2 regions of the Litoribrevibacter albus genome follow, and region 2 is predicted to be linked to the other one. Evidence: predicted binding sites of a transcription regulator. Region 2 holds the regulator's gene; the other holds the start of a gene.
What was found. The regulator sigma-54, encoded in region 2, starts transcription at its own class of promoters, with help from an activator protein. The targets are predictions, from matches to a motif close to TGGCACNNNNNTTGCTNT.
Positions count from the first base shown of each region.

Region 1: a site for sigma-54 is predicted at 3,923-3,940, ahead of flhA (flagellar biosynthesis protein FlhA). Genes of this name have one in related genera too.

Region 1 covers NZ_BSNM01000015.1:431,325-437,686, reverse strand. The annotation lists gene QQL66_RS14365 (MinD/ParA family protein) at 1-219, opposite strand, end outside; gene flhF (flagellar biosynthesis GTPase FlhF) at 290-1,666, opposite strand; gene flhA (flagellar biosynthesis protein FlhA) at 1,786-3,912, opposite strand; gene flhB (flagellar biosynthesis protein FlhB) at 4,139-5,272, opposite strand; gene fliR (flagellar biosynthetic protein FliR) at 5,372-6,148, opposite strand; gene fliQ (flagellar biosynthesis protein FliQ) at 6,159-6,362, opposite strand, start outside.
Region 2 covers NZ_BSNM01000011.1:432,434-438,795, reverse strand. The annotation lists gene rapZ (RNase adapter RapZ) at 1-545, opposite strand, end outside; gene ptsN (PTS IIA-like nitrogen regulatory protein PtsN) at 598-1,044, opposite strand; gene hpf (ribosome hibernation-promoting factor, HPF/YfiA family) at 1,111-1,398, opposite strand; gene QQL66_RS09030 (RNA polymerase factor sigma-54) at 1,556-3,145, opposite strand; gene lptB (LPS export ABC transporter ATP-binding protein) at 3,318-4,043, opposite strand; gene lptA (lipopolysaccharide transport periplasmic protein LptA) at 4,118-4,669, opposite strand; gene lptC (LPS export ABC transporter periplasmic protein LptC) at 4,653-5,228, opposite strand; gene kdsC (3-deoxy-manno-octulosonate-8-phosphatase KdsC) at 5,264-5,788, opposite strand; gene QQL66_RS09005 (KpsF/GutQ family sugar-phosphate isomerase) at 5,798-6,362, opposite strand, start outside.

The DNA of each region.
Region 1 (6,362 bases), on a different contig from region 2:
TTGCAAATCACACTCGCCGTCCAACACATTTTCCAGTGTTTTATTCGAAGAAATACCCAACAAGATATCAATGTTGGCCAGCCCCAAATCCGCATCAAGCAGAACGGTTCTGCGTCCTTTTTCGCACAAGGCAATCCCAAGATTTAAGGCAACGTTACTTTTACCAACACCGCCTTTACCACCCGTTACTGCAATGACTTGTACCGGACTACTACTCATACCTACTCCCGTGGCACTTTTCACTTTCTAACCAGACACATCCTAATCAGACACATCAGGCGTAATTCTTTTAGGCAATTCTGAGATCAGATAAAGCCTCTTCAGCGTGTCTCAAATCAGAATTAAAGACGGAGACACCACCATTTAATTGCTGATACATATATACCGCTTTGCTAACCAGATTCCCTGCATTTGCATGTTCAATGTCATCAGGAATTCGAGGACCATTGGTTATAAAAGAGACAGGCATCACCCGCTCAACCAGGATACTTAGCATTTCTCCAAGAGAGCCGGTTTCATCAATTTTCGTGAGAATACATCCATTCAAGCTAAAGTCTTGATAATTATCAAGTATTCTCGACAAAACACTCTTATTTGCAGTACAAGGCAGGGTTAAAAACGCCTTAAAGTTCGCCGCGCCCTGTTTAATCACCCTTAATTGCTGATGAATGGACGAAGTGGACGGATCAACTCCCGGTGTGTCAATGATCACCAGATTCTTGTTTCGAACGGTATTTAGCAACACTTCCAGTGAGTGTTTTTTGTCCACAATACGAACAGGCACATTAAGGATTCGACCCAAGGTTCTCATCTGATCGTGTGCGCCAATTCGCTGGCCATCTGTAGAGATTAATACAATCCCTTCACTGCCATGCTTCAACGCAAATTTGGCAACCAGTTTGGCAATGGTTGTTGTTTTACCAGATCCTGATGGACCAAAAAACGCATAAACACCACCTCGTTCCAACAAATCACTTTTTGCCACCGGTAAATCGTCTGCCAACAAGGTCAAGGCTTCGCGCCAAATTGCCTGTTCATCATGCATCTCTGATACTCGATCAACAATATGACGGGCCAATGCCTGACTTAAACCCAGTTGCGTTAATCGTTTTAAGACAGCAGCATGCAAAGGATGGTAACTGGCGTAATCTGCCATTTCACGATCATCCAGCTGCTGTTTCAACATCTGTTTCAACCCAAGAATCTCTTGTTTCATTGAGTTTAATTCATCCGTTGGCTTTGGCGTCGCCTTAGTAAACTTTGAACGCAAAATTGACGCTTTCTTTTTAAACGGTGATTCACCACGATCAAAGGAATCTTCAAGAGATGAGTTTTCTAGTCGCTCATTCAGCCCAATCAAATCATCCGACAGATCACTGTAGCGGCCACGAGAAACCGTCTGAGACGTTCTGCGAAGCTCTGCTTCCAGCTCAGGGTTTACAATACGTTTTCTCTGAGTGCTTGCCGATGAAGACGATGAATACTGATCAAAGTTGTCAAAATCCACTTTACCGTCGTGCTTCGGGTCATAATCAAGCGCAGTAATAACCTCTACACCACCGTTCACTTTTCTGTTCGCTAAAACTACGGCATCAGGCCCCATTTGTTCGGTTACTTTCTTCAATGCTTGTTGCATTGTTGGAGCAAAAAATTTTTTAGCTTTCATGGCTTGTCACTCTCACCAACTCTTGGCTGAACTGTTTAAGCAATTTATTTGACGCTTAACTATTTGTTTTAAGTACAAATGCGAAATTAATGCCAGTTAACTCTTTTCATATCGAGACACTAACTTCCAACTGCTGCAACAATCGTAATTTTCTTATTGTCAGGTACTTCGTTGTAGGAAAGTACAGACAGGGTTTCAGATGCATTTTTCACAAATTTGGCAACCGCTGAACGAATCGCTGGAGACACTAGCAGTACTGCGGATTTCCCTGCCAATTCTTGACGCTGAGCCGCCTCCGTCACCGAAGATTGCAACCTTTCAGCCAAGGAAGGTTCAAGGACAATGCTATCATCTCCCATCGCCCCGGCTTGTTTCGCTTGTTGTACCGACTGTAACAAAATGTTTTCCAGCCCTGGCTCCAAGGTGATCACCGGCAATTCTTCGTCCCCTCCGATGATGTTTTGAATAATCATTCGGGATAGTGCTAACCGTACAGACTCAGTGAGATGGGACGGATCTTTACTACGTGCAGCCGCCTCGATGATTGCTTCTGCAATGGTTCTCATATCCCTAATCGGCACCTGCTCTGCCAACAGATTCTGCAATACCTTTAATAGCGCACTCAGGGTCAAGGTGTTTGGCACCAATTCCTCTGCCAACTTAGGCGACTTCTTACCAAGGAGATCCATTAACTGCTGAACTTCTTCATGACCAATCAACTCATCCGCATGTTTGAACAGTAATTGGTTCAAGTGCGTCGCCACAACAGTACTGGCATCAACAACGGTATAACCCAACGTTTGAGCTTTATCTTTTAGGTTCGGATCAATCCAGAAAGCATCCAATCCAAACGCAGGATCTTTGGTGGAGATACCATCGATTTCACCAAACACTTGCCCAGGGTTAATAGCCAAATCACGATCAGGGTGAATTTCTGCCTCACCCACAGTGACGCCCATCAAAGAGATTCGGTACACATTTGGTAGAAGATCCAGGTTGTCACGAATATGAACCGAAGGCATCAAAAAGCCCACTTCCTGAGACAGTTTTTTACGAACCCCTTTAATACGGTTCAACAGCATGCCGCCTTGATTCTTATCCACCATAGGAATCAAGCGATAACCCACTTCCAGGCCGACCGGGTCAACCGGCGTTACGTCATCCCAGGAAAGCTCTTTAATCTCTTCGGCCTGCGTTTCAGCACGACCTTGTGGAGAATCCTTATCCAATAGCTCTCCGGCTTTGGCTATTTGATCAGGACTGCCCTCTTCTTTTTGACGCTTACGATAGTAAAGCCACCCGGCAATACCAGCGGCAAGGAAGCCCAGGCTCAAAAATGCAACGTGCGGCATACCAGGCACCAAGCCCATCACGATCAACAACGCCGCAGATACGGACAAGGCTTTTGGAGAGTCAAACATCTGACCCACTACCTGATCACGCATTTCTTCCGCGCTGTTGACACGAGTCACCATAATCGCAGCTGCTGTTGAAAGTATCAGCGACGGAATCTGTGCAACCAGACCATCACCAATGGTCAGCAAGGAATACTTTTCAACCGCATCGGCAAACTCTAGACCATGCTGGCCCATACCAATCGAAAGCCCACCAATCAGGTTAATAATCAGAATCAAAACACCGGCAACGGCATCACCACGAACGAACTTACTGGCACCATCCATTGAACCGTAGAAATCCGCTTCTTGAGAAACTTCAGCACGACGTTGCTTGGCTTCCGCCTGATCAATCAATCCGGCATTCAAATCGGCATCAATGGCCATTTGTTTACCAGGCATAGCATCCAAGGTGAAACGTGCACTTACTTCGGAAATACGACCCGCACCCTTAGTCACAACCACAAAGTTAATGATCATAAGGATTAAGAACACCACCAAACCAACAGCGTAGTTACCACCAATTACAACTTCACCGAAGGCCTCAATCACTTTACCAGCCGCATCGCCGCCTTGATGACCTTCAAGTAACACCACACGGGTAGAAGCAACGTTTAGCGCAAGTCTTAACAAAGTCGCTACCAACAAAATGGTAGGAAACACAGCAAATTCAAGTGGTCTTAGGGCGTAGACCCCAACCAACAACACCACAAGAGAGAGTGCGATATTAAAGGTAAACAGCACGTCCAGAATAAACGGGGGCACTGGTAAGGTCATCATTGCTAACAAGGTTAGCAATAAGATAGGAACCCCCATATTACTACTGAATATGCTCCTCGCAGTTAAAAGCATATCTTTCGGTGTCGCATCCACCGTGCCAAGGAACGGCAACTTCATAGGTCTCTACTCCCTCATACGTCAGCAACAGTTTTTTGACGCAATTTAATGACTAGCAGTAGCATCGCAAAAAGCGTTCCCATTTTTATATGAGGCATAAAAAAAGAGGCTAAATCGCCTCTTTTCTCTATCTTTGAATGCCTTACAAGCAGGCCAATTTACCCGCACATAGCGGATAAACCTACTCGTGTTGCAGATCATCCGGGATTGGGAAATCCTTAGGATTCTGAGGTTTAGGCCCACGACCAGCCATGTATTGATCCAACTGAAAGACATAAGCCAACACCTGAGCCACAGCGATATAAAGCCCTTCGGGAATTTCATCGCCAATTTCGGTGTTGTAATAAATCGAACGAGCCAATGGAGGCGCTTCGAGAATAGGAATGTCGTATTCCTGACCAATTTCACGAATCTTGAATGCAACCTGATCAGCACCTTTTGCCAACATAATCGGTGCCGAAGCACGACCCGGGTCGTATTTTAATGCAACGGAGTAGTGAGTCGGGTTGGTAATGATTACATCAGCATCAGGTACATCACCCATCATACGTCGCTGAGCCATTTCCATCTGCAATTGACGAACTTTACGTTTAACTTCTGGCTTCCCTTCCGTTTCTTTAAATTCGTCTTTGATGTCCTGCATGCTCATTTTCAACTTCTTAGCATGCTCGTAGAGCTGATAAGGAACATCAATAACGGCAATAATCAGCGTCGATGCCGACAGCGCAATGGCACTCCAAAGAATAATACTGACACTATGCGCCAATGCGGATTCCATTGACTCCATAGGGAGAAACATGATCTCCGGCTCCAGCCAGTCTATGATCAAAACCGCCAGACCACCAACAAGAGAAACCTTGAGAATGCCTTTAACCAACTCCACCAAAGAACGCATCGAAAACATTCGTTTCAACCCACTGATCGGATTGATACGACTGCCTTTTGGCATGAGTGCTTTTCCCGCAAAGTTCCAGCCACCCAAACCAAGCGGACCGATGATCGCGGCAACGGCTAAAAGCCCCATCAAAGGTACCAGCGCCCATACCACCTCATGGGCTGCACTGGCTAAATGAATGGCCATTTGATTGGTGTCGTAGAGCGCAGCTCGCTCGACAGAGAGATTATCTTTCATCACATTAATGACCGATTCAGTAATGCGATCACCGAATACCCAGAGCCCGACTGAACCTGCCATCAAAACAGCGAAGGTACTTAATTCCCTCGACCGGGGAACATCGCCTTCTTCACGCGCCTTTTCTAACCGCCTGGGCGTCGCCTCTTCTGTCTTTTCCTGACTGCTGTCATCTTCTGCCATCTCTACACCTTATAAGGCAAGCCACTCATGGAGGACACAGTATTTAATTCTCCTTAATCCCAATGCCTTTCTAAAAGGATCGGGACTCAGGCCCAAGTATTACGCTTTTATAATTAAACGCATGAAGTGCAAGGTATCCGAAACAAAGGTCTGATACAGTGCCAGCATATTGATTTGAGTTGCCCACATAACGAATAAACCAAACACCAAGGTAAACGGAAAACCCAAAGCAAACATGTTCATCTGTGGCGCCGCACGACTCATTACACCAAATGCCAAATTCACGACGGTTAATGCCACAACCGCCGGCAATGCAATCAATACAGCACCAGCAAACATCCAGCTTCCCCACAAAGGAATCAAACGAAGGTCTTCAGCCGTCAAGCCTTTTACATTCACAGGAATGGTATAAAAACTCTCAATTAACACTTCCAGCACCACTAAGTGTCCGTTTGTAGAAATGAACAGCAAGGTCACCATCATCAAATAAAATTGGGAAACCACCGCCACGCTGATGCCGTTAGCAGGATCATTCATCAAGGCAAAGCCGAGGCCCATTTTCATACCGATCACTTGACCAGCAATAACAAACAGCTGTGTTAATAATTGCAGAACAAAGCCAAGACAGACACCGATTAACACCTGATTCATAATCAGCAACATATGTTCCATGGAAAGCGGGTCCATTCTGGGAACTTCCGGCAAAACAGGCGTCACCACGATGGTAATAACAAACGCAAGCAACAGACGAATACGAGTCGGAACGAAATTCGCGCCAAAGAAAGGAGCGGCCAACATAAAACCGGCAATACGGAACATCGGCCACATGTAACGCCCAACCCAGGCTGTAATTTCTGGCGTACTCACTTCTAACATGCGAAGCAGCCTAACCTATCACCAAAGGGATACTGGTAATTAATCGTTGGGTATAGTCAATTAATTCACGCATCAACCACGGCCCGGCAACGATCAAAGTGAATAAGGTAATGATCAACCTAGGTAGGAATGTTAGGGTTTGTTCGTTAATTTGCGTCGCAGCCTGGAAGGTCGACACAATCAAACCGACCACCAAACTGGGCGTAATAATGAT
Region 2 (6,362 bases):
AAGTCACTGTCCGTTGGAACGCCATATTTAAATCCAAACGACTGAATCAGTAGCGATACTTCATTTTGTTTATGTGTGGCAACGCGGGTTCGCATTAAACTGCGTAGGTCGTGTACCGATAGGGTAGATGTATCTACGACTAAATCAGCGTTATTTAATAAAGGCGCTAATACGGTTCGTTCCAGTTTGATTGCATCTCTTAAAGAGCATTGTTCAGAACTTAACGGGTGCTTTCGGCGTGAGGCGTTGTAGCGCTTGACGATGGTGTCTTCGTCGCTGTCTAAAAAGATGATCTGATACTGGATGTTCTTTTGCTTTAGCGTTTTGAGCGTATTTGTCAGTTGGTCAGGAGAGCCATCGAAGTTTCGTATGTCGACGCTGATCGCTGTTTTTTCAAAGTCTGGAGAAACGGAAATCGTATCAAGTAAGTGAAGAAGAAGAGGTTCAGGTAAGTTATCGACACAATAAAAACCGCAGTCCTCAAGCGCATGAAGCGCGGAACTCTTACCGGAGCCGGAACGACCACTTACAAATACTAATTTCATGGGTTCTCCTTAGTGCTCCGATGTATGAGGCATTTATTAGTATAGTCAGATATCAACTGGTGATTACTTGAAACAGTTCTTCGTTTGAACTTGTGGCTCTCAGTTTGTCCCGAAACTCCGGGTGACTGAATTTCCCTGCAATGGTCGCCAGAATATCCAGGTGATCATCGTTTGCCTCTTGTGGGACAACAAGAGCAAAAATGATATCTACTTTTTGTTTGTCTAAAGAGTCGAAATCGATAGGGCTTTCAAGAACGAGAAGTACACCGGTTGGCTTTTCACAGGAAGGAAGTCTGCAATGGGGGATTCCAATGCCGTCTCCGAGTCCGGTACTGCCCAGTCGTTCTCTTTCAATTAAGGCATCAAAGATCTCATGCGCTGAAGGACCGGGGATGTGCTCTGAAAGAATACTGGATAGTTCTTCGATTGTGCGTTTCTTGCTCTGACAGGAAGCGCACCGTAAGGTGCGCTCTTTGGATAGTATGCTTGATAAATCCATTAATGTTGCTCGTCAATAATTCTTTTAACGAAGCTACATGTTTAAACGTTTCGATGTTTACTTAGGTTAGCGAGACTGAGATTTCTCTTTGTGTTTAATCAACTGACGATCTAGTTTATCTGTTAGTGCGTCAATCGCTGCATAAAGATCGTCGTGCTCAGCGTTAGCAAACACTTCACCACCGGTTACATGTAACTTGGCTTCTGCCAATTGTCTTTGTTTTTCAATACTCAGTGTAACTTGAACATTTGTTATCTGGTCATAGTGTCGCTCAAGTCGGTCTAATTTGGAAGTGACATAATCGCGAATGTTGGTAGTAATATCTAGGTGGTGGCCACTGATGTTCACTTGCATATAGGACTCCTTAAATTTGTATGCTGTGGTCCAAAAGATTCCAGCTACGTTTGTAATTGCTGGAGGAGGTCTGCGCCTCCTTCATCTTTAATATAGTCCTAGCATGGATCGAATACAATGACCTGTATCAATTCGCTTCTCTCGAACAAAACTATTTTTAAACCAATCGTTTACGTTCATTCGATGGTGGGATGTTCATTGCCTCCCGATACTTGGCAATGGTTCTTCTTGCAACTTTAATCCCTTGCTCACCCAGCAATGTGGCGATTTTGTTATCGCTGAGCGGTTTTTTAGGGTTTTCGGCAGCAACAAGTTTCTTAATAATTGCACGGATAGCGGTCGAGGAACATTCACCGCCCGATGACGTACTTACATGACTTGAGAAGAAGTATTTAAGCTCAAAAATACCTCGAGGCGTATGTATGTATTTTTGCGTAGTCACACGGGAAATGGTGGATTCATGCATTTCGACAGCTTCGGCAATATCATGCAGAACCAAAGGCTTCATTGCTTCATCACCATAGTCCAGGAACCCTCGTTGGTGCTCCATGATTTTGGTTGCAACCTTAAGAAGAGTTTCGTTACGGCTTTGGAGGCTTTTTAAAAACCACTTTGCTTCTTGCATGTGATCTTTAAGGAAGGTGTTGTCTGCACTGGAATCAGCTCGTCGAATAAGAGACGCATAACTTGGGTTGATGCGAATTTTAGGCGTGATTTCTGGGTTGAGATCAACTCGCCAACGTCCATTTACTTTTTGAACAATCACATCCGGGACAACGTAATCCGGCGTCTGTTGATTGATTTGTTCACCAGGACGAGGGTGAAGAGTTTGAATCAAACTGATAATTTCTTTAAGCACATCTTCTTTGATGCGGCCTTTTCGCATGATTCCGGCAAAATCTTTATTGCCTAACAATTCCAGATAGCGAAGGACAACAATTTTTGCTTCTGACAAGTAAGGAGTGTCAGCAGGCATTTGATTAAGTTGCACTTGTAAGCATTCTTGTAGGCTTCGTGCGCCTGTGCCTACCGGGTCAAAGCGTTGAATTAGGTGAAGAACGGCTTCAACTTCTTCAGTATCAATACGGTTTTCATCGTCTTCAGCAAAGTTTAATTCTTTGTTGGCGCTTTCACAGATGTCTTCAATCGGGGTGTGAAGATAACCATCGTCGTCGATGCCGTCGATGATATTTTCAGCGATGATTTTATCGGCGTCGGTCATTGGCGTTAGGTTTAACTGCCAATTAAGGTGATCCTGTAGCGTTTCTGTTACAGAATTCCGGGATTCAAAATCAAAGTCGTCATCGTCTGACGGCGCCGATGCCTGCGTTGGCGTGTGTTGATAAATATCATCCCAGCCGGTGTCGATGGTGAGGTCTTCTGGAATGTCATTATTCCATTCACTGTCGGTTTCCGAGGCTTCGTGAGCTGACGTTTTAAATTCGTCCTGGCTGTACTCTTCATGACTGGAACCGTCAAGATCACTGGAAAAGTCATGTGATTCTGAATTGGAGGAATTGTCCGACGGATCATTATCCAATGGCTTTTCGGCCATCTGGTCTTCAATGGAAGGTGCAGAGGCTTGTTCAAACTCTTCTTCCACTTCCAGCATTGGGTTGTTTTCCAATGCGTGTTGAATTTCCTGTTGTAAGTCTAAAGTAGAAAGTTGTAACAGTCTGATTGCCTGTTGCAACTGGGGCGTCATAGTTAGGGATTGCCCCATTTTGAGCTGAAGCGATGTCTTCATAAATTACAACGTATCCTTATGCTTTCACTCAGCGTGCGCGGTTGGTACTTATTGATGATCTACCGAAAACCGCACAAGCAATTTTTTTGCCACTAGCAACCAAGTATAAACCAAAATAATCCCGAAAGTGTTGATTTGTGTATCTGGTTGTCTGGCTAAATTAGGCCGTTAATTAAATATTAAAATTCTCGCCTAAGTAAATGTCTTTCACTTTCTGGTTGTTCAGGACGTCTTCGCTTTGCCCTTCTGCAATGATGTGTCCTTCCCCAACGATATAAGCCTTATCACAAATCCCTAAGGTTTCTCGTACGTTGTGGTCGGTGATGAGTACGCCAATACCAAGTCCCTTGAGATGGTTGATGATTCCTTGAATGTCGTTGACGGAAATTGGATCAACACCCGCAAAGGGTTCGTCGAGAAGGATGAATTTGGGATCAGTGGCCAGAGCGCGAGCTATTTCCGCGCGCCTGCGTTCACCACCGGATAAGCTCATGCCTAATGAATCTCGGATGTGGGTGATGTGGAATTCCTGAAGAAGGTATTCCAGTTTTTCTTTTTTCTCGTTTTCGGACAGGTCGGTTCGAAGTTCGAGGATACCGTAGATATTCTCAGAGACGGTCAGCTTTCGGAAGATCGAGGCTTCCTGAGGAAGGTAGCCTAAGCCAACTTTTGCTCGCCCATGCATCGGAAAGTGGGTGATGTCTTTGCCATCAATAGTTACTTTGCCCTGATCCGCCTGAACCAAACCGACAATCATATAAAAACAGGTGGTTTTACCCGCGCCATTGGGTCCGAGTAAGCCAACAACTTCACCACTTTTTACCGACAGTGAAACATCTTTAATGATCTTGCGTTTGTTGTAGCTTTTAGCAAGATGACTGGCTTCGAGACAACTCATAGTTTACTTATCCTGATTTTTCGGAACTGTCCTGATTAAATGGAACGAGCCAAGTTTGTTCTGCTCCATTGGCCCTATTGTTGTGGCTTAGGATCAGTAGAAGGTGAAGCGGATTTGTCGCTTTTCTTTTCTGGCGGATGGAAAATGAAACGAACCCGACTGTCCGAACTGTTTTCGCTCTTGGTTGCATTCAGCTCCCCTGTTTTAAGCGAATAGGTGATCTTTTCGCTGGAGAGTTTGTCTTCACCTTTAAATACTTTTCCGTTGCCGGTAACTTCCGCTAATTGGTCGGCAATCTTAAGGTCTAAAGTGTTACCCTCGATGTGGGTTGGCGGTTCGTTGGGCTGTAGAATTTGTTGGTATTTGGCAGGCGAACCAAAGGCTTCCATGCGAACCACTTCATTATTTGCAGTGTGAAGAATGACTCTATCCGCTCGAAGCTGTGCTGTACCTTGAATAATGACAACATTGCCTAGGTATTCTGATATGCCTGTTTCATTGTTCAGTTTTGCTTGGTCTGCTTCTAACTGAATCGGCTGAGTCTTGTCTTCCGGAAGCGCATAAAGTGGTGCGCTTATCAGTAGTAATAGAAAACTTGCAATAGATAATTTACTTTTGAACGTCATGCGTCCCTCGTACATTTGCTTTCAATAGGGTTTCATTGGTATTGAGATTTGTCTGAAACCCTTTGCTTTCAATATAACTGTTGCCTGAATGAATGACCGTAAGAACATCGTTTTCTGCAATATTCTGCTTAGTATCAATCGATAGTTCTGATGTGCGTAGCCTAACGGTTTGGTCGGCCGTATTTCTATCAATTTTCACCTGATCTTTAAGAACGATGATATCGGAATCCAGGTTTGCCTGGCCTTGTTCTGCTTCGGCCGTCCATTCGGTACCTTGTTGATTGTTAAATAATCTAGGCTGTTGAAAAACGGCTGTTCGTTCGTCTTTGTAGTGATCGATCTTCGAGGCGGTAAGACGGTACTGTTGTTGTCCGTTTTCGTCGTAGTGTTTAGAGGACGAGTTAATTAAGGTTAGATCGGGTGCGTCAGTAATATTGGTTCGGGAGGTCTGAATGGAAGCATTCTCTTCCTGAAGGTTGAGCCAAAACAGCAAAGCAATGGCCGCAAGGATAAATGGCCCAATTTTGAAAATTTGTATTAGCTTCTCTTTTGTAATCATGCTGTTTGGCTCTTGGCGCTCTGAAGACCTAGTGACTATTGCAAATAGGCTTCGTGAGCAGCAGTGAGCGTATCCTGAGCTTTCATGATCAGTTCGCAGAGTTCACGGACAGCACCTTTACCTCCTGCACGCGTTGTACAGTGGTGTGCATGTTCTTTGACGAGATCGGCACCGTTCGGAACGGTAACGCCCAGACCTACTTTGCGAATAACAGGGAGGTCAGGTAAATCGTCGCCAATGTGTGCAATCTGATCGAGAGTCAAACCAAGATCGTTGGCAATGTCTTGAATGGCGTTGATTTTGTCTTCTCTCCCTTGGTAGAGAATATCAATGCCAAGGTTTTTGGCCCGGTTCTCTACCATGGCTGAGGTCCGGCCTGTAATAATCGCGATTTTAACACCGCTGTTTTGGAGCATTTTGATGCCTTGGCCATCCAGAATGTTAAAGGCTTTGATTTCCTGGCCTTCAGAGGTGAACAATAATGCACCGTCGGTCATGACTCCATCTACGTCGCACGAGAGTAGCTTAATTTTTTTTGCTCGCTCAAATACATCTGTCATGACCCGCTCCTACATAATCCCTGCTTTTAATAAATCGTGCATGTTCAGTGCACCCACCACTTGGTCATTTTCATCGGTAACAAAGAGACCGTTGATAGATTTAGTTTCCATGATGTTAAGTGCTTCAGCCGCCAGAATACCTGACTGGCAACGCACGCCAGGAGAAGTCATTACTTCTTCAATTGATGTGCTATGGAAGTCGGTTTCGTTGTCCAAAACACGTCGCAAATCACCGTCGGTAAATACTCCGACCAAGCCTTTCTTAGGATCGATAATGGCTGTCATACCAAGCTTTTTACGGGTGACTTCCAACAGGGCATCTTTGATCAATGTGTCTGGTGTGACCGTTGGGATGTCATCACCCTTATGCATTAGGTCATCTACTTTCAGAAGAAGACGGCGTCCTAAGGCTCCTCCTGGATGAGAGAAAGCAAAGTCTTCAGGGGTAAAACCTTTCGCTTCTAGCAGAGCAACGGCCAGTGCATCGCCCATCGCTAATGTTGCGGTGGTGCTGGCAGTTGGTGCAAGCCCAAGAGGGCAAGCTTCTTCTTTTACTGATATATCCAGGTTTACC